3 regions of the Pseudomonas sp. Leaf58 genome follow, and region 1 is predicted to be linked to each of the others. Evidence: riboswitches for the same ligand, from Rfam matches in the RefSeq annotation. Region 1 holds a riboswitch; each other region holds the start of a gene.
The links. Region 1 has a riboswitch for cobalamin ahead of DV532_RS09805 (ABC transporter substrate-binding protein). Riboswitches for the same ligand answer to the same signal wherever they lie in the genome.

Region 1 (6,174 bases):
GAACGGTGCCAGCGCCGACAACCAAGGGGTGCGGCCCAAGGCAACAGCGTCGAAAACGCTGATCGCATCGAGGGTGTCGGCCTGCTGTTCGACCAGTGCCAAGGCCTGGGCGATACGGCGGCGGGGCAACTGTGCCAGCGCTTCGCCAAGCAGCTGCACGCTGCCGCTGCCTGGCTTGCGCAGCCCGGCCAGCACCTTTAGCAGCGATGACTTGCCGGAGCCGTTGGGGCCGACGATGCCCAGGGTTTCGCCAGCGACAACGCGCAGCTCGATAGCCTGGAGCACCGCATTACCGGCCAAGTGCAAGCTCAGCCCCTGGCAGCTCAGGGGCGCAATAGGGACAGCCGGCATGGCGGTCATGGCTGCCTCCGGCGGCTGATCAGAATCAGCGCGAAGACCGGTGCGCCGAGCAGCGCGGTGACCACACCCACGGGGATCACCTGGCCGCAGATCAGGGTGCGCGACAGAATATCGGCGGCGATCAGGAACAGTGCGCCGCCCAGCGCGCTGGCGGGCAGCAGTCGGCTATGCCCGGGGCCAAGCAGCAGGCGCAGGGCATGGGGGATCACCAGCCCGACAAAACCGATGGCACCGACGATGGACACCATCACCGCCGTTACCAGCGCCGCGCAACTGATCAGCAGCAACTGGGTGCGCCGGACTGGGATGCCCAGCGACGCTGCCGAATCGGCACCGAAGGTGAACGCATCCAGCGCGCGGCGATGCCACCAGCACACCACCAGCCCGCACAGTGCCACTGGCACGGCCAGCCACACCGAAGGCCAACGCACGCCACTGAGGTTGCCCAGCAGCCAGAACAGGATGCCGCGTGCCTGCTCGGCGGTGGCCGACTTGGTGATGAGAAACGCGGTGAGGGCATTGAACAGTTGCGAACCGGCGATACCGGCGAGGATCACTTGGGCATTGTTGCTGCTGGGACCGGCCGCGCGGGCCAGCACCAGCACCAGGGCGAACGCCGCCAAGGCACCGAGGAAGGCGCCGCCAGACATACTCAGCGCCAGGCTGCCCACGCCCAGCAGGCCGACCAGCACTGCCCCGGTCGAGGCGCCGGCCGACAACCCCAGCAGGTAAGGATCGGCCAGTGGGTTGCGCAGCAGCGCCTGGAGGATCACACCGCAGGTGGCCAAGCCGGCGCCGCAGGCTGCGGCGACCAAGCTGCGCGTTAGGCGGTAGTTCCAGACGATGCCGGCGTCGAGCGGGTCGACCTCGTAGCCCGCCTGCCACAGGTGGTTGGCCAGCACTTGGCCGACCACGCTGGGCGACAGGTTGCTCTCGCCAATGGCGGTACCGGCCAGTAGGGCCATTAACAGGGCCGCCAGGGCAACCGCGATGCAGGGTAACAGGCGCATTTTCACGGGGTTGCTTTACTGCTGGCGAAGGCGGCGGACAAGGTCTGCAGGCCGCTGAACAGGCGAATGCCGGCCTGCATGGCGTCGGCGTCGAGGATGATGATGCGGTCGTGCTTCACCGCGTCCATGTTGCGGGTGACCGGGTCGCTGCGCAGGAATGCCAGCTTGTTCTGGTAATCATCGGCAGGATAGCGGCGGCGGTCCATGCGGGCGATGATCAGCCAGGTGGGGTTGGCCTTGGCCAGGGTTTCCCAGCCTACGGTCGGCCACTCTTCGCTGGACGCGACCACGTTGCGCACACCGAGGGTGCGCAACATGAAGTCGGCCACCCCTTGGCGGCCTGCGACGTAAGGGTCGATGTGCAGGTCGGCGCTGGAGAACCAGAACAGCGCCGTGGTGGCGGACAGGTCCGTGCCGGCCAGCTGTGCCTTGGCGCTGTCCAGGCGGCCCTTCAGCTCGGCGTTGAGGGCTATGCCGCGCGCCTGTACGTCAAAAATTTCTGCCAGCTGGCTGACACTCTTGTAGATGCTGCTTACCTGGAACGCCTGCAGGCGGGTACCGTCGGCGCCGACCAGATTGTCCTTGCCTTCGCAGTCCGATGGTAGCAAGTAGGTGGGGATGTTCAGTTCGTCGAACTGCTCGCGGGTGCCGACCGCGCCTTGAGCACCGACCATCCATTCAAACTGCACCGTCACCAGCTGCGGGCGCTTGCCTAGCACTGCCTCGAAGCTGGGCTCATTGTCGGCCAGGCGCGGCACCTTGGCGTTCTGCGCCTGGTATTCGGGCAGCACGTTGTTGAACCACAGCGAGGTGCCCGCCAGCTTGTCACCCAGGCCCAGTGTATAGAGTATCTCGGTACCTGCCTGGCCAATGGTAACGGCGCGTTCCGGTGCTTGGGCGAAGGTTTGCGGCTTGCCGCAGTTGTCGACCGTCAGCGGGTAATGGGTGGCAGCAGCCTGGGCAAGGCCACTGAGGCCGAGGCCGGCGAGCAGGGTGGCGAAACGGCGCAGCATGCTGGGCGATCTCCTATCGGACAGTTCTGGTCAGGAACGCACGGACAGGCACCGCCGAACCCCCGCTGGCCGCAGGAGCAACGCTGATGGCCAATCCCGGACACCCCGCCGGTTGGTGAATGTGGGCCGGCAGGTCTCCTGACTGGTGCGTCATGGCCTGGCTCCGGCCTTCCCGAGTGAGTAACCCAGTGGCATCGATGGAGCAGGCTCAGCACCTACAGTTGCGGGGGCAGTTCCATTTGGCCCATTTGGGCGGGCCTGGGATTCCCTATTAATTCCGTGGCGGAAACCGGCGGCGGGCATGGTAGACCATCGCGCCGCCGGGTGAAAACGCTTTTCAGAAGTACTTCAGCCAGGTGATGTCGCGCCGCCGCGCCTTCAGGCGGGCGAACCCACGCACCGGCAGGTACAGCGTAACTGCCAGCAGCACCGCCCCCAGCCACACGGCGCTGATGCCCTCGAAGCCAAAATAGTCGCCATGGTTGTGGCCAAACAGCGCTACGCAGGCCAGGTACAGCAGCTTCAGCACGTACAGGTGCAACAGGTAGAAGAACATCGGTGCTGCGCCGAACACGGCCAGGGCAGCGAGCCAGCGCGTCGGGCCCGCACGCTCGAAGGCGCGCAGCAACAGCAGGCCGCAGCCCAGGGTCAGGGCCAGGAACAGCAGCGATGGCGGGTACTTGGTGATGTTGAAGACGCTCATCAAGGTGTGCGTGAAGGTTGCATAACCGCTCCACGGCGCCTCGCCATAGCCATTGAGCATGCGTAGCACGGCAAAGCCTAGCAGCGCGATCAACCCGGCCTGCAGCAAGCGCTGCTGGCGCTGGCCAGCCTCGCGGCCACGGGCGAACCACGGGCCCAGGCCGTAGCCCAGGGCGATGACGCCGATCCACGGCAGCACCGGGTAAGAGGTGCGCAGCCGCAGGTTTTCGGAAAGCTCCAGCCAGCCGCGGTCATGCAGGATCGCCCATGGCACGTGCAGTGCCGATTCCACACCGAAGTGCAGGCCATCCAGCAGGTTGTGGCCGGCGACGATGACCGCGCCCAGCGTGATCAGAGCGGCACGTGGCAGCCACACCATCAGCGACAGGGCGATCATGCTGACGCCGATGGCCCAGATCACTTGCAGGTAGATGACGCTGGGCGGCAGTTGGAAGGTCCAGGCGAAGTTGACCAGGGTAAATTCCAGCACTACCAGGAACAGCCCGCGCTTGAACAGAAAGGCCGAGACATCGCCGCGGCCCTGGTGCTTCTCGCCGTACAGCCAGGCCGACAGGCCAGTCAGCAGGACGAACACCGGCGCGCACAGGTGGGCCAGGGTACGGCTGAAGAACAGCGAGGGCTCGGTGGTATCGATGGCCATCGGGTCGCTGACCTGGCGGTGCAGGAAGAAGGTTTCGCGGACGTGGTCCAACAGCATGAACAGGATTACCAGGCCGCGCAGGGCATCGATGCTCTGCAGGCGCTGGGTGAGCAGGGTGGGGGTTGCGCTGGCGCTTGTCATGGAAGGTCGCTGGTGGGAATGGATGTCAAATGAAACGTTATCTTATAACTAAATTGGGGTGGGTTGGTAGCGCTTTGTGCTGGCTTCTTCGCGGGCAAGCCCGCGCCTACAGGGAAGGTGTAAATCCTGTCGGAGCGGGTTTACCCGCGAATGGGCCGCCACAGGCAGCTCAGATCAGAAGCTGTAATCCACCGTCGCGAAATACGACCGTGGCATTCCCATCAGCCACTGCTGGCCACTGAACGCCGACTGCACATATTCACGGTCGAACAGGTTGTTCAACTGCAACCCCAGCCGTACATCCGGCAACACCTGCCAGGCGAGGTTGGCATCGACCACGGTGTACCCGGGGGCGCTCTGGGTGTTGGCGGTGTTGGCATAGCGCTCATCTACATAGCGCGCGCCAATGCCGGCCTCTAGCTGCTGGCCGAAGCCTTTGTTCAGCCACAGGTTGGCCGTACGCCTTGGGACGTTGGCCGGCCGGTTGCCCGCGCGGTCCTGCGTGACGCCGCCCACAACTTCGTCGAAGTCGTCATACCGGGCGCGTACCAGCGAAGCGTTGGCCGACACCTGCCACTGGTGCGCCAGCGCCAGTTCCACGGTCGCCTCCAGGCCATCGGACGTCTGCTGGCCAGCCTGTTGTTTGTCGTGGCTGATAGGGTCATCCACCAGCAACTTGCGCTTGACGATGTGGTAGGCCGCCACAGTCCATTCGCCACGGCCGTCCCAGAAGCGCTGTTTCAGGCCCAGCTCGGTCTGCCTGGCCTCGGCCAGGTCGTAGTGCATCTGGTTGGCGCTGAGGCTGATGAGGTTGTCGACCCCGTCCTCGCTGGTGGAGTACTGGCCGTACAGCGACAGGTCGTCGTTGACCGCGAACACCAGCCCGGCACGCCAATTGCCAACTTGCAGGCTACGGTCGCTGCGGCTGTGGTTGGTCAGTTTTGCCTGGTCGATGTGGTTCTGGTCGCGGCGTACCCCGGTGACCAGCGACAGGCGATCGGTCAACTGCAGACGGTTTTCGGCAAACAGGGCGAACGTATGGGTGGTGGACAAGGTTTGCGGGCGCAACGGCGAAGCGCTGTGGAACCAGCCCGGTTGCGGTTGCCACGGGTCGAGGTAGTCGCCGCCCACATCGGTGTAGGGCGCGTTGCTGTCGACGTTGAAGCGGACCTTGTTGTATTCGGCGCCGACCACGGTCTTGCTGGCCAAGTTGAACAACGTATGGTCGAGGGTGAACGCCTGGCGGTCACCGAACTGTTCCTGGTTGTGCTTGATTTCCAGGTAGCTACCGCGCAGCAACTGCTGGTGTTCGGCGTCCCAGCTGTAGTCCTCGGCGTTGCGCCAGTGGCGGCGGCTTTTCATGTAGTACAGCTGGTTGCTGGCGCTGAGGTGGTCGCTCAGCGTCCAGTCGGTGTTCAGCCGGGTCCATTCATCAACATACTGCTGCACGTCGTTGTGCACGTTGTAATTCTGTTTGCGCAGGCTGCTGCGGTAGTGGCCGTCGATCAGCGGGGTGCCGTAGTAGTTGGCAGGTTGCGCATCGCCACGGTCGTGGGCGAGGGTGAAGCTGAGGTCGTCGCTGGCATCGAAGCGCAACGCGGCGCTCACGGCGAGGCTGCGCGAGGTGGTGCGGTCGACCCAGCCGTTGCCGGCCTGCTGGTTCAGGGCCAGGCGGTAGCTCAGGCGCTCGCTGAGCCTGCCGCCGCTGTCCAGGCCGAGCTGCTGGCGATCCCACGAACCATAGCCTAGGCGCAGGTGGTTGCGTACCTCGCCGGCAAACGGCTTTTTCGGGATCACGTTGACCACCGCACCGGTGGCGCCTTCACCGTACAACACCGAGGCCGGGCCGCGAATCACGTCGATGCGCTCGACCATCCACGGGTCGACCGGGAACGTTTGGGTGCCGGCACCGGTGTACAGGCGTGCGCCATCGAACAGCGTCATCACCGAGTTGTGCCCGGTAAAGCCGCGGGCCGAAAGGCCGGTGCCACCATCGCCTGGTGAGCCGATGTAGGTGATGCCCGGTGACCGGGTCACCGCGTCCTGCACGGTAAGGTTGTTGCGCTGCTGGATCTGCACGGCGCTGAGGCTGCTGGTGCTGGCGGGGGTTTCCAGGGCGCTGAGGCCCAGGCGCGAGCCAGCCTGGGTCGGGGTGGCCAGGTCGATGGTATGGCTGTTGAAGGTGTCGGTGACGGCCGTGGAGGGCAGGGCCAGGGGTTTTCGGTCGAGGTCATCGGCCAAGGCCGGCAGGGCAACGGCCAGGCAGGCCGTCAGGGGGTGAAGCTTG
Region 2 (6,174 bases), 450 kb from region 1:
TGACGAAGGCGCCGATCCCGGCATCCAGGCAGCGCCGCACGTACAGGTCGGTGGCTTGCCCGGTCAGCACCATGATCTTGGGGACCGACTCCAGGCACTGCAGGCGTTTGATCACCTCCATGCCATCCAGGCCGGGTAGGCCGATGTCGAGAATGACCACGTCCGGGCGCAGTTCGCGGGCCACTTGTGCCACCTCGCTGCCATTGCCGACCTCGCCGAGGACATGAAAGCGCTCGCGCTCGAGCAATAAGCGCAAGGACAGCCGGACGATGGGGTGGTCGTCGACGATCAGCACGGTAGTCATGAGGAAAACTCCTGTCAGGATGTGGTCCGCTTCCTGGATCACTCAGGAATACGTCTGCAAGTAGGGATATCGGAAGCGCTGCACGATACGACCATTCCTGAAATTTGGTAATGCCGAGTATAGAAGTGTTGAAAGTCCCCGTGCTTGTTGTTGAAAAGCCCTACAAGAAACGGGAAAGACATCACCCTATCAAAGCGGCAATGTCGGTTTTAGCGGCCAGTCAGGCGCAGGCGGGGTGCGCTTTGTTTACGCGCAAGGTCGAAGCGGGGTTGTTGGCCAGTGCCTGGCCGACCCGCGTCGGGCGGGCCACCAGTTGCCCGGTGCAATTCGGGCAGTGGCGTTGGAAGCGGGTTTCGGCGCAGGCCCGGCAGAAGGTGCATTCGAACGAGCAGATCAGCGCGTCGGGGCTGTCACCCGGCAGGTCGGTATCGCAGCACTCGCAGTTGGGGCGTAAATCCAGCATGGGCAAGACTCCTGTTCGCAGGTGGGAACCCGGAGTCTGCTATGCCGCTGGCGAAGCTGGCAATGCTCAGTCGCCCGGGCGATACAAGTGTGCATGCCCTGCACGGTACAAGGCGGACTCGGCGAACGGTGTGTCGCCCAGCACGTGGCCCACCAGGATCAATGCCGTGCGCCGGAAGCGCTTGGCCGCAACGCGTGCGACGATGTCGTCGAGGGTGCCGCGTACCCAGTCCTGGTCTGGCCAAGTGGCACGATGCACCACTGCCACCGGGCAGTGCGCGCCGTAGTGCGGCAGCAACTCATCGACGATACGCGCCAGGTGCTTGACCCCCAGGTGAATGGCCAGTGTGCATTTATGCCGCGCCAGGTCGCCCAACTGCTCGCCAGGTGGCATGGGCGAGCTGTCACCAAAGCGGGTGAGGATCACGGTTTGCGCTACCTGTGGCAGGGTCAGTTCGCAGCCGAGCAGGGCGGCGCTGGCCGCCGTGGCAGTGACCCCGGGGATAATCTGGTAATCGATGCCCAGCGCCTGCAAGTGGCGGATTTGCTCGCCAATGGCGCCATACAGGCTGGGGTCGCCACTGTGCACCCGGGCCACATCCTGGCCTTTTTCGTGCGCGCATTGCATGGCGGCGATGATCTGCTCCAGGTGCAACTCGGCGCTGTTGATCACGGTCTCGGCCTGGTGGCCCTCGAGTACCGCAGCAGGTACCAGCGAGCCGGCATAGATGATCACCGGGCACTGGCGGATCAGCCGTTGGCCCTTGACCGTGATCAGTTCCGGGTCGCCGGGGCCGGCGCCGATGAAGTAGACCGTCATGGGAAGTCCTTGCAAACAATAGAGGAGGTAGAACGTTCAGTAGGCCAAGGCAAGGGTGGCCGGGCCCAGTACCTGGCGTGTCAACAGCAACCTGGCCCGGCCAAGCCGCTGGCTGGCCAGTGCCAGTGCCGCACTCTCGGCCACGCCCCAGCAGCCGGTGTGGGCATGGGCTGCTGCAGAACGGTGGCTGAGTTGCGGTTCGTAGGGCTGGAGCACGGCAATATCGTACAGCACCAAGGGCACACCGAGGCGTTCGGCCAGCTGCTGCAAGGCGGGTTCGTCGGCCTTCAGGCTGATGCTGGCAATGCCATGCAAGTCGGCCAGCGCCAGGCCCTGATGGCTCAGGGCTTGGCATAGCAAGGTTGCCAGCGTAGTCACCGGGCATCCCCGGCGGCAGCCCAAACCGGCATAAAAGGCCGGCATTAGGCCTGACTGGAGCGGCGGAACAGCCACGCGCTGAACAGGCCCAGGGCTAGCCAGAACGCGACGTTGGTCAGCCAGGAGGCCAGCATGAACTGGGTTTCCAGTGCTTCGGGGGCCAGGCTTTCATGCACTTCGGGTTGCGGCGCGCCAATGACGTGCGGGGCCACCAGCAGTACGACGCCCAGCACCTTTAGCAGCCAGTGACGGGCGAACACCAGCAACGCCAGGCCCACGGCGGTGGCGCTGGCGGTGCCAACCCACCAGGCCTGGCGTTGCCCGAGGTCGGCGGCTGCCGTGCCCGGCAGTTCCGGCGGTAGGCCCAGGGTCGGGGCCAAGCAGAACACGGCGAAGCCGGCCAGGCCCCACAGGGCCCCGGTGCCGATGCGTCGCGGTTCGCGCAGGCTGTACAAGGCGGCCAGGAGCAGGGCGAAGCCGACGGCGACCACCAGGTTGCCGCCGGTGGTGGCCAGCACACGCTGCCAGCCGTCTTCCGGCGACCAGGCTTCGGCGCTGTGTTCATGGGCTGCCACTTCGCCACCATGTTCGTGATGGGCGACCGGGGCCGAGGACTCGTAGGTTTCTGCTTCAAGTATCAGTGGGGCGACCCAGAAGCTTTGCAGCAGGGTCAGCAGCAGGGCCGCAAGCAGCCCGCTGAAGCCCGCGGTACGGGCAATGCGCGTGATCATTGGGCGTACTCAGTGGCAGGGGAAGGCGGCGCTGTGGCGGGTGTCGTGGGCGGCGTTGTGCACGGCCTCGATGTGCGAGAAACCGGCGAAGTACACCAGGCACAGGCCCAGCAGGCTGGCACCGACGGCGATGACCACACGTTGGCTGAGAGTGACGGGGGTGGTAGTGCTGTGTTGTTTGGCGGTGGTGACGGGCATGACGCGGTCCTCTGCTTTTTGTGGGCAATGGGCAAGCGCGGCAGCCCCGAGCGTGGCCGCCCAGGGGAATGCAACAGCGCCCGCCCACCGCGGGGTGTTCATGAACGCCAGGCCGGTCTCCGGGCTTGCGAGGAGGAGCTGGGCTCCTGTAAAAGCGTCACCTTCCCACGCCGGTTGACCGGGCACAGTGGTATAGACGCTTCGCTCGCTTACCGTTGCGGGGGCAGCACCGGCCTTGTCCGGCCCTGTTGGAGGGCCTGCGACGCACCGGTTTCCCGTTTCACCCCCAAAGGGGCACCTGAACGCAGGCATAAGGAGAGCATGGGGCGGGCTTGGCGTCAATTGCCCTGAGGGTAGGGCTTTGGCTTTGGGGTACCTATGCGCTCGCGCGCACAGGCGCTGAAAAGCCCAATGCATGCACCCTCAAGCCCTCCCGCAACCCGGCTCAGCCAGTAGCGGTCTACGCCCTGCGCGCGGTAAGCCCGGCGTCATGCTGTGCTACCCGCGCGCGAATGCGCGGGATCAGCGCCTGCCCGTATTCCACCGCATCACGCAGTTGATCGAAACCGCGGAACAGGAAGGTGCTAACGCCCAGCGCGTAGTAGGCCAACGCGGCCTCGGCCACCTGCTCGGCAGTCCCCACCAGCGAGGTGGAGTTACCCGCACCACCGCCCAGCGCCGCAATCTCGGTCCACAGCCGGGTGTCATGCACCTTGCGTTGGCTGGCCAACTGCACCAGGCGCTCGGAGCCGGCGTTGCTTTTGCCGAAGTTCTTTTCGCGGCGGGTGCCTTGGCGAATGCCGATACGTTGCTGGGCGTCGGCCAGAATGCGTTCGGCGCGGGCCCAGGCCTCGGCCTCGGTAGCCCCCAGGATTGGCCGCAGCGACAAGCTGAAGCGAATGTGTTTTTCGCGCCCGTAGCGGGCAGCGGCCTTGCGCACTTTGGCGATGCGCTCGCGTACCTGTTCCAGCGGCTCGCCCCACATCATGTAGACATCGGCGTGCTTGGCGGCCACCTCGACCGCCGCGTCGGAAGCGCCAGAGAAGTAGATCGGTAGCTGGTGCACGGGCTTGACCAAGGTCAGGTTGTCTTCGATGCGGTAGTGGCTGCCCTGGTGGTCGAAGGGCTCCTGGCGGGTCCAGGTGTTGCGCAATACCTCAAGGTACTCATCGGTACGGGCATAGCGGGCGTCTTTATCAAGAAAGTCGCCATCACGCTGGAGGTCGCCGCTGTCGCCGCCGGTGATGACATTGATCGAGGCCCGGCCACGGCTCAGTTGGTCGAGGGTAGCGAACTGGCGGGCGGCGAAGGTCGGGGCCTGGAAACCCGGGCGGTGCGCTACCAGCAGGCCGATGCGCTCGGTGAGGGCGGCCACGTAGCTGGCCAATATCAGCGAATCCGGTGCACTGGTGTTGACTGCCAGCAGGGCCTTGTCGAAGCCCCCGTACTCCTGGGCCTGGGCAAACGCCTTGATGAAATCGAGGTCTACCAGCGGGCCGCGCGGTGCCTGGGATTCGCTGCTTTCCTGCGGGCCGATCAGGCCGATGAACTCTAGGCTCATGTAATCACACTCCTTGTCGTTGGGGCTCAGGCAACCGCCGCTTGGGCGCGGCGCTGGCTGTTGCGGTTTGCGGGGACATCGAGGCCAAAATGACTACGCAGTGTGGTGCCCTGATACTCTCGGCGTGTCAGGCCACGAGCCTGTAGCAGGGGGACCACGTATTCGGTGAAGTACTGCAGGCCATCGGGCAGCAGCGAGTTGATGATGAATCCGTCGGCGGCGCCCTGATCGAACCAATGCTGCAGGGCATCAGCGACCTGCTCCGGGGTGCCGACGAAGTCACGCCGTGGGCGTGAGAAGCGCAGTGCCAGCTCGCGCAGGCTCAAGCGTTCTTCACGTGCCAGCTGCTTGAGCTGGTCGGCGGTGCCTTTGTGGCTGTTATCGCCTAGGGTGCCGAGGTCGGGGAAAGGCGCGTCCAGCGCATGCTGGCTGAAGTCGTAGTCGTTGAATGGCCGGCCAAGCGCGACCAGCGCATCTTCGATGCTGACCAGCTGCACCGCTTGCTGGTAGCGGGCTTCTGTTTCTTCGGTGTCTCGCCCGATGATGGGGCGGATGCCCGGCAGGATGAACAGTTCAGTGGGGTTGCGCCCATGCTGCACGGCGCGTTGCTTGAGGTCTTGGTAGTAGGCGCGGGCGTCCTCGAACGACTCGGGGCTAACGAAAATGGCATCGGCATTCTGCGCAGCGAAATTGCGCCCGTCCTCGGACACACCCGCCTGGAAGATCAGCGGTTGGCCTTGCGGTGAGCGCTGAATGTTAAGCGGGCCTTTGACCTTGAAGAACTCACCTTGGTGGCCGAGGGTATGCAGCTTGGCAGGGTCGAAGAACTGGCCCGACTGCTTGTCACGGGTAAATGCGTCATCTTCCCAGGAGTCCCATAGCCCCTTGACCACCTGCACATGCTCGCGGGCGATGCGGTAGCGCACTGCGTGGGGTGGGTGCTCGGCCTTGCCAAAGTTGTCGGCGGTGCCAGACAGCCACGAGGTGACCACGTTCCAGCCGGCGCGCCCGCCACTGATCAGGTCCAGCGAGGCGAACTGGCGGGCCACCTGGAAAGGCTCGGTGTAGCTGACGGTGACGGTAGCGACCAAGCCGATATGTTCGGTGCCTGCCGCCAGCGCCGATAACAGGGTGAGGGGCTCGAAACGGTTCAAGTAATGCGGGCTGGAGCGGGCGTGTATGTGCAGGCTGTCGGCAATGAAGGCGAAGTCGAATTTGGCTGCTTCGGCCAGTGCTGCCTGGTGTTTGTAGAAACCGAAGTTCACGCTGGCATCAGCGAGCGCCTGCGGATGGCGCCATTCGCCCCAGCCGTGGCCGACGCCATGGATCATGGCGCCCAGGCGGATCTGTCGTGTGCTCATTAGGGTTACCTGTGGTGGGTGGTCTGGGTAGAAACCTCCGCCAGGTATGGGGTCGGTCGGGATGGCTAAACCTTAGCGTGGGGTGAGTGGAGTTGTGAAAGGCTTTGTGGTTCTATGCTAATTATGATTTATATGTATAAACATAATTACATTAAATGCTTTTTGTGTATTTTAAGTTAGGCCACAATGGTTGCCCGCTGCCCAGGAATGGCAGCAACCAGTTCGCGCGTGTAATTGTTCACCGGCCGCTCGAATACCTGCTCCACCGTCCCATGCTCTACCACCTGCCCCTGGCGCAGTACCAACACCTGGTCAGCCATGCTCGCCACTACCGCCAGGTCATGCGAAACCAGCACATA
Region 3 (6,174 bases), 340 kb from region 1:
GGATGCCGACGAAGGTCAGGCCAAAGCGCAGGCCGGCGACCATCAACCGGCCACTGCGGTACATAGGGTCCTGCTGCGGTGGGCCCCAGCGGTCTAGCACCGCTTGGCGGTTGGCCTCGGGCAGGCGCTCGAAGGCCATCTGGTAATCGGCCAGGCTCAGGCTTTGCGCGCAGGGGCGCTGGTCGAGGTGGTCGAGGTCGTTGGTCACCCCCCCCAGTAACTGGTGAATCAGTTGCGTGCCGCTGCCCGGCAGGTCGGCCAGCGGGTAGCCTTCAGCCTGCAGGGCCTGGAGGATGTTCAGCGCCGCCGCCGGGGTGTCCAGGCCAACGCCGTTGCCAATGCGGCCATCGCGGGTCGGGTAGTTGGCCAACACCAGGGCCACACGTTTCTGGGCATTCGGCAGGCGCGCCAGCTCGACCCAGCGGCGGGCCAGTTCGGCGACAAAATCCATGCGCTCGGGGTGGGCGCGGTAGCACACCACGTCGGACTGGCTGCGCTCGCTACGCCAGGCCATGTCCTTGAAACTGACCGGGCGGGTGATGATGCGCCCGTCCAGTTCCGGCAAGGCAATGTGCATGGCCAGGTCACGCGCGCCCAGGCCCTGCTCGCTGGCTTCCCAGCCGGGCTGGTTGTCTTGCGCGCAGATCGCCTGCAACACCGGGATGTCACGGCGGAACGGGCGCAGGTTGGGGCGTTCGGGGCTGGACAGGGCAAAACCGGTGGTATTGACCAGCACCTCGGCGCCCACCTCGTCCAGCCACGCTTCGACCTGCTCCAGGCAAGCGCTTTCCTTGAGGCTGGCCACGGCGATCGGCAAGGGGTTCAGGCCGGCAGCCTGCAGGCGCTGGCAGAACACGTCAATGAACGCCGTGTTAGCCGCCTGCAGGTGCGAGCGGTAGAACAGCAGCGGTGCCACCGGCTGCTCGGGATGCCACTGGCGGTACCAGTCCGCCAGCGTCGCGCTGCCTTTGGCCGGGTGATACACCGCCGTGCGCGGCAGCGGCTGCGGCTCGTCCCAGGCATAGTCACGGCCCAACCACTGGTTGGCTAAACAGTTGAACAGGTTGATGGCGTTGGCCTTGCCGCCCTGGCGCAGGTAATGCCATAGGCGTTCGGCCTGCGCGCCACTGACGGTGCCCAGGCCGGTCAGCTCTGGGTCCGGGCGGTCGTCGCCCGGCACCAGGATCAGCTGCACACCACGGGCGGCCAGCTCGACCAGTTGCTCGACGCCATAGCGCCAGTAGCCGACGCCGCCGTGCAGCGACACCAGGATAACCTTGGCGTGGCGCAGCACCTGGTCGACATACAGGTCGACCGAAGCATGGTTCTGCACCTGCATCGGGTTGGCCAGGCGCAGGCTGGGGAAGCCTTCGGGCAATTGCTCGGCGGTATCGGCGAGCAATGCCAGGTGCGAATCGCCGCTGCAGAGGATCACCAGCTCGGCCGGTGTCTGGCCGAGGTCGGCAATGCTGTCATCCGGCACGAAGCCGCCGGGCTGGGTCCGCAGCAGGTGCATGGGTCAGGCGCCCAGGGCCTGGCGCAGGCGCGCTTCCAGCTGGGCGGCATCGAGGTCCTGGCCGATCAGCACCAGGCGGGTGATGCGCGGCTCGTCGGCCCGCCAGGCGCGGTCGAAGTGCTTGTCGAAACGGGTCCCCACGCCTTGCACCAGCAGGCGCATCGGTTTGCCCGGGATGGCGGCGAAGCCTTTGGCACGCAGGATGCCGAACTCCACCACCAGCTGGGTCAGGGCATCGAGCAACAGGCTTTCGTCGGCCTCTGGCAGGTCGATTGAGATGGAGTCGAAGGCATCGTGGTCATGCTCGTCATGGTCGTCGCCGTCGTGGTGCGAGTCGTGGTGGGTACGGCGGCCATCGATGTGCGCCTCGGACTCGGCGCCTACGCCCAACAGTACTTCCAGTGGCAGCTTGCCGCTGCTGGCTTCGACCACTTTTACCGCTGGCGGCAGTTCTTCGGCCACTTCGGCGCGGACCTTGGCCAGCCCTTCGGCGTCGATCAGGTCGGCCTTGTTCAGTACCACCAAGTCAGCGCTGGCCAGCTGGTCGGCGAACAGCTCGTGCAGCGGCGATTCGTGGTCCAGGTTCGGGTCGAGCTTACGCTGTGCATCGACCTGGTCCGGATAGGCGGCAAAGGTGCCGGCCGCCACGGCCGGGCTGTCGACCACGGTGATGACTGCATCGACGGTGCAGGCAGTGCGGATTTCCGGCCACTGGAAGGCTTGCACCAGCGGTTTGGGCAGGGCCAGGCCGCTGGTTTCGATGAGGATGTGGTCGAGGTCGCCACGGCGTGCCACCAGCTCGCGCATGACCGGGAAGAACTCTTCCTGCACGGTGCAGCAGAGGCAGCCGTTGGCCAGCTCGTAGACCCGGCCGCTGGCTTCTTCCTCGGTGCAACCGATGCTGCACTGCTTGAGGATTTCGCCATCGATGCCCAGTTCGCCGAATTCGTTGACGATCACCGCGATGCGGCGGCCCTGGGCGTTGTCGAGCATGTGGCGCAGCAAGGTAGTCTTGCCCGAGCCGAGGAAGCCGGTGACGATGGTGACGGGGAGCTTGGCCAGTGTTTTCATGTCGCATTGCCCTTGGCAGATTGGCGCGGGCATGCAGGACGACAGCCGCGGGCCAGGCCGGCCGGGCTTGTTCGCCACCGGATCACCCCGCCCGGTTGAAAGTCGAAAACGTGACGAGGCAGGTCTCCTGGCTCGCACCGTTCCAGTTGCCTGCAGGAGCAGCAGGCTGGCGGGATGACGCCTTCCCGCGCGCTGGCGCAGTGGCTGTGTCGATCCGTTGTCGGTGCTTACAGTTGCGGGGGCAGCCGCGGCTTGTACCGCGTTCCCGTCTTAGCTTCGGCTTGGCCGAAGAACCTCGAAGTGGCAAGGCTACGCAGTGGTTGGCGGGTGGTCAACCATTGGCTCGTGTTGATTTTTCTAGCGCCTTGGGAAGTGTCTGGCGAAGGTCTTTCAGCGCCTGGGGAGTTGTATGGCGAATCTCTTTCAGCGCCTGTGAGATCGAGCGCCGTGCGGGCGGCGCTCGATCTCACAGGCGCTAAAAGACCTTCGCCAGGCAATCCCACAGGCACTCGAAAACCTCCCGCCAGGCACCTTGCTGCTCTATGCGCTCCAGAATCCCGCCCTCATACCACCTTCCCACCACCATTTCGTGACTGGCCGTTCCCGATCTGCCACGGATGTATTATGGTGGCGTGGTGCGCATATAACAGCAGCCCGAGCGATCGGGCACTTGCAAGACAATGAGGGTGTCATGAGCAACGAAAGCATTAATTGGGACAAGCTGGGTTTCGACTACATCAAAACCGACAAACGCTACCTGTCCGTATGGCGCAATGGCGAGTGGGACAAAGGCACCCTGACCGAAGACAACGTGCTGCACATCAGTGAAGGCTCCACGGCGCTGCACTATGGCCAGCAGTGCTTCGAGGGCCTCAAGGCCTACCGTTGCAAGGACGGTTCGATCAACCTGTTCCGCCCGGACCAGAACGCCGCACGCATGCAGCGCAGCTGCGCCCGCCTGCTGATGCCGCAAGTGCCAACCGAGGTGTTCATCGAAGCGTGCAAGCAAGTGGTCAAGGCCAACGAAAAATTCGTCCCACCGCACGGTAAAGGCGCCCTCTACCTGCGCCCATTCGTGATCGGCACCGGTGACAACATTGGCGTGCGCACCGCCCCCGAGTTCATCTTCTCGATCTTCGCCATCCCTGTTGGCTCGTACTTCAAGGGCGGCATGAAGCCGCACAACTTCCAGATTTCCAGCTTCGACCGCGCAGCACCGCAAGGCACCGGCGCAGCCAAGGTCGGTGGCAACTACGCCGCCAGCCTGCAGCCAGGCGCTGAAGCGAAGAAGGCCAACTTCGCCGACGCCATTTACCTGGACCCGCTGACCCACACCAAGATCGAGGAGGTCGGCTCGGCCAACTTCTTCGGCATCACCGCCAACAAAGAGTTCGTCACCCCGAAATCGGCCTCGGTGCTGCCAGGCATCACCCGCCTGTCGTTGATGGAACTGGCGCAATCGCGCCTGGGCCTGACCGTGATCGAAGGCGATGTCGAGATCAACAAACTGGACCGCTTCATCGAAGCCGGCGCCTGCGGTACCGCTGCGGTGATCACCCCGATCGGCGGCATCGAGTACAACGGCAAGCTGCATGTGTTCCACGACCTGGAAAAGGTCGGCCCGGTTACCCAGAAGCTCTACAACGAGCTGACCGGCATCCAGAGCGGTGATGTAGAAGCACCGGCTGGCTGGATCGTCAAAGTCGCCTGAGGCGTTTTAGCGGTATGAAAAAACGGGGCATGCCAGCAATGGCATGCCCCGTTTTTTTATGGGTTGACGCGAAGGGCACCGGCTACGCCGGTGTTCGCGGCTAAAGCCGCTCCTACACCAGCCAGCGCCGGGCCGCATATTCATGCAAGGCGACGCTGCATCAGCAAATGCCGGGCTTTGTCGAAGGCCCAGTTGTACAGCACGGTGTAGGGCAAGATGATCACGAAGAAGCCCAGCTCCACCATGAACGCCTGCAGCAACGAGATATCCAGCATCCACGCTGCTACCGGCAGGCACCACACCACCAGCCCGGCTTCGAAGCCCAGGCCGTGCACAAAGCGTGCGCGGGCGGTCCAGTGAATACGTTCGACCTGTACGTAACGGTCGACCAGCGCGTTGTAGACCATATTCCACACCATGGCGATCACCGACAGCGTCACTGCCAGCGCCCCTGCCGTCGCCAGCGACTTGCCCATGACCCAGGACAGTAGTGGCGCACACAGCAGCACGGCGAAGACCTCATAACCGACGGCATGGACCAGGCGTTCGGTGAAGGAGACGTTGTTTTTCATTGCAATTCCATCCATTGCGTGAGTCGTGCTTCCTATTTTCTTTGATAGAACTGATACTCGCGACATAGCTACTATCAGTTTTATCAATACCATGCGCTACTCTCCCGAAGCTCTAGTCGCCTTTGTCGAAGCCGCCTCGCTGGGTTCGTTCTCCGCCGCAGCGCGCAAGCTGCGCAAAAGCCAGTCCACCATCAGCATCGCCATCGCCAATTTCGAGGCCGATGTGGGTTGCCCTCTGTTCGACCGTGGCGGCCGCCACCCCACGCTGAATGACGCTGGCCGGCAGGTGCTGAGCCATGTCGAGGCGATTCTCGATGCCAGCGCCCAACTCGATGCGTTGGCGGTACGCTTGGCGGAAAACGTCGAGGCGCTGGTCTCGGTAGTAATGTCGGACAGCTACAGCGTCACCTTCCAGGGCGCGGTGATGGCCTGCTTTGCCCAGCACTACCCGCATACCGAGCTGCGCTGCGGCCCGTCCGAAGACGCCGATGTGATCGAGCTGATCCAGCAGGGCCTGGCCCAGGTCGGCATCCTTGCCGCGCAGCCCAGCTACCCTGCCGACGTGGCCGTGGCCCGTTTGCCCGAGCAGGCGGAATTCGGCGTGTACGTGGCCGGCGAGCACCCGTTGGCGGGCTTGGCCAACGTGCAGATGCAGCACCTTGAAAGTGCACGGCGGCTGTATATCAAAACCTATGCCCCCAGCCTGCATCAGGGCCGCGGCCAGGCCTGGTCGGCGCCGGACTACCTCACCCTGTTGGAGTTCGCCGTGCGCGGGTTTGGTTGGGCTGAGCTGCCCAGGGCGTTGGTAGCGCGGTTTGGCAGTGGGCTGGTGGAATTGCACGTCGCCGGTTACCCGCGGCGGGTCGATATGGATGTGGTTTGGTCAAGCCGACGCGCGCTGGGCCCGGCGGGGCAGTGGCTGGTGCGGCAGATGCTGGCGCAGTAGCGCCTTTATCGCCTGTAGGAGCGGCTGTCTTGAGAGTTTTAGCGCCTGTGAGATCGAGCGCCGCCCGCGCGGCGCTTCGCGGCGCAAGGCCCCTCCCACATCTGTTTTGGGCCAGTCACTCCTGTATAGTCTCCTCTGCCCGCCTTGTTTGTTCCATTCGATATCGAAGGTTGCGCAGCTGATCTTCATTCGTCTTCAGTCATGCACCAAGGCTGCAACCCACCTGGCCAGTCACTCCTGTGTAGTCTCCTCTGCCCGCCTTGTTTGTTCCATTCGATATCGAAGGTTGCGCAGCTGATCTTCATTCGTCTTCAGTCATGCACCAAGGCTGCAACCCACCTGGCACAGGAATAACTGG

Region 2: linked by a shared signal. The riboswitch ahead of DV532_RS11815 (CbtB domain-containing protein) and the one ahead of DV532_RS09805 (ABC transporter substrate-binding protein) in region 1 are both predicted to bind cobalamin.
Region 3: linked by a shared signal. The riboswitch ahead of cobW (cobalamin biosynthesis protein CobW) and the one ahead of DV532_RS09805 (ABC transporter substrate-binding protein) in region 1 are both predicted to bind cobalamin.

What each region holds. Positions count from the first base shown of each region.
Region 1 covers NZ_CP032677.1:2,086,494-2,092,667, forward strand. Annotated here, with positions in the region: gene DV532_RS09795 (ABC transporter ATP-binding protein) at 1-360, opposite strand, end outside; gene DV532_RS09800 (iron ABC transporter permease) at 357-1,370, opposite strand; gene DV532_RS09805 (ABC transporter substrate-binding protein) at 1,373-2,383, opposite strand; cobalamin riboswitch at 2,494-2,692, opposite strand; gene DV532_RS09810 (DUF1624 domain-containing protein) at 2,721-3,887, opposite strand; gene DV532_RS09815 (TonB-dependent siderophore receptor) at 4,062-6,174, opposite strand, start outside.
Region 2 covers NZ_CP032677.1:2,541,257-2,547,430, forward strand. Annotated here, with positions in the region: gene DV532_RS11790 (response regulator transcription factor) at 1-304, opposite strand, end outside; gene DV532_RS11795 (DUF1272 domain-containing protein) at 525-767, opposite strand; gene cobM (precorrin-4 C(11)-methyltransferase) at 834-1,586, opposite strand; gene DV532_RS11805 (cobalamin biosynthesis protein) at 1,623-2,009, opposite strand; gene DV532_RS11810 (CbtA family protein) at 2,009-2,695, opposite strand; gene DV532_RS11815 (CbtB domain-containing protein) at 2,705-2,893, opposite strand; cobalamin riboswitch at 2,986-3,210, opposite strand; gene DV532_RS11820 (LLM class flavin-dependent oxidoreductase) at 3,354-4,454, opposite strand; gene DV532_RS11825 (LLM class flavin-dependent oxidoreductase) at 4,481-5,815, opposite strand; gene DV532_RS11830 (ABC transporter ATP-binding protein) at 5,992-6,174, opposite strand, start outside.
Region 3 covers NZ_CP032677.1:2,429,323-2,435,496, reverse strand. Annotated here, with positions in the region: gene cobN (cobaltochelatase subunit CobN) at 1-1,516, opposite strand, end outside; gene cobW (cobalamin biosynthesis protein CobW) at 1,520-2,587, opposite strand; cobalamin riboswitch at 2,687-2,900, opposite strand; gene DV532_RS11360 (branched-chain amino acid aminotransferase) at 3,279-4,298, shown strand; gene DV532_RS11355 (multidrug/biocide efflux PACE transporter) at 4,439-4,870, opposite strand; gene DV532_RS11350 (LysR family transcriptional regulator) at 4,962-5,816, shown strand.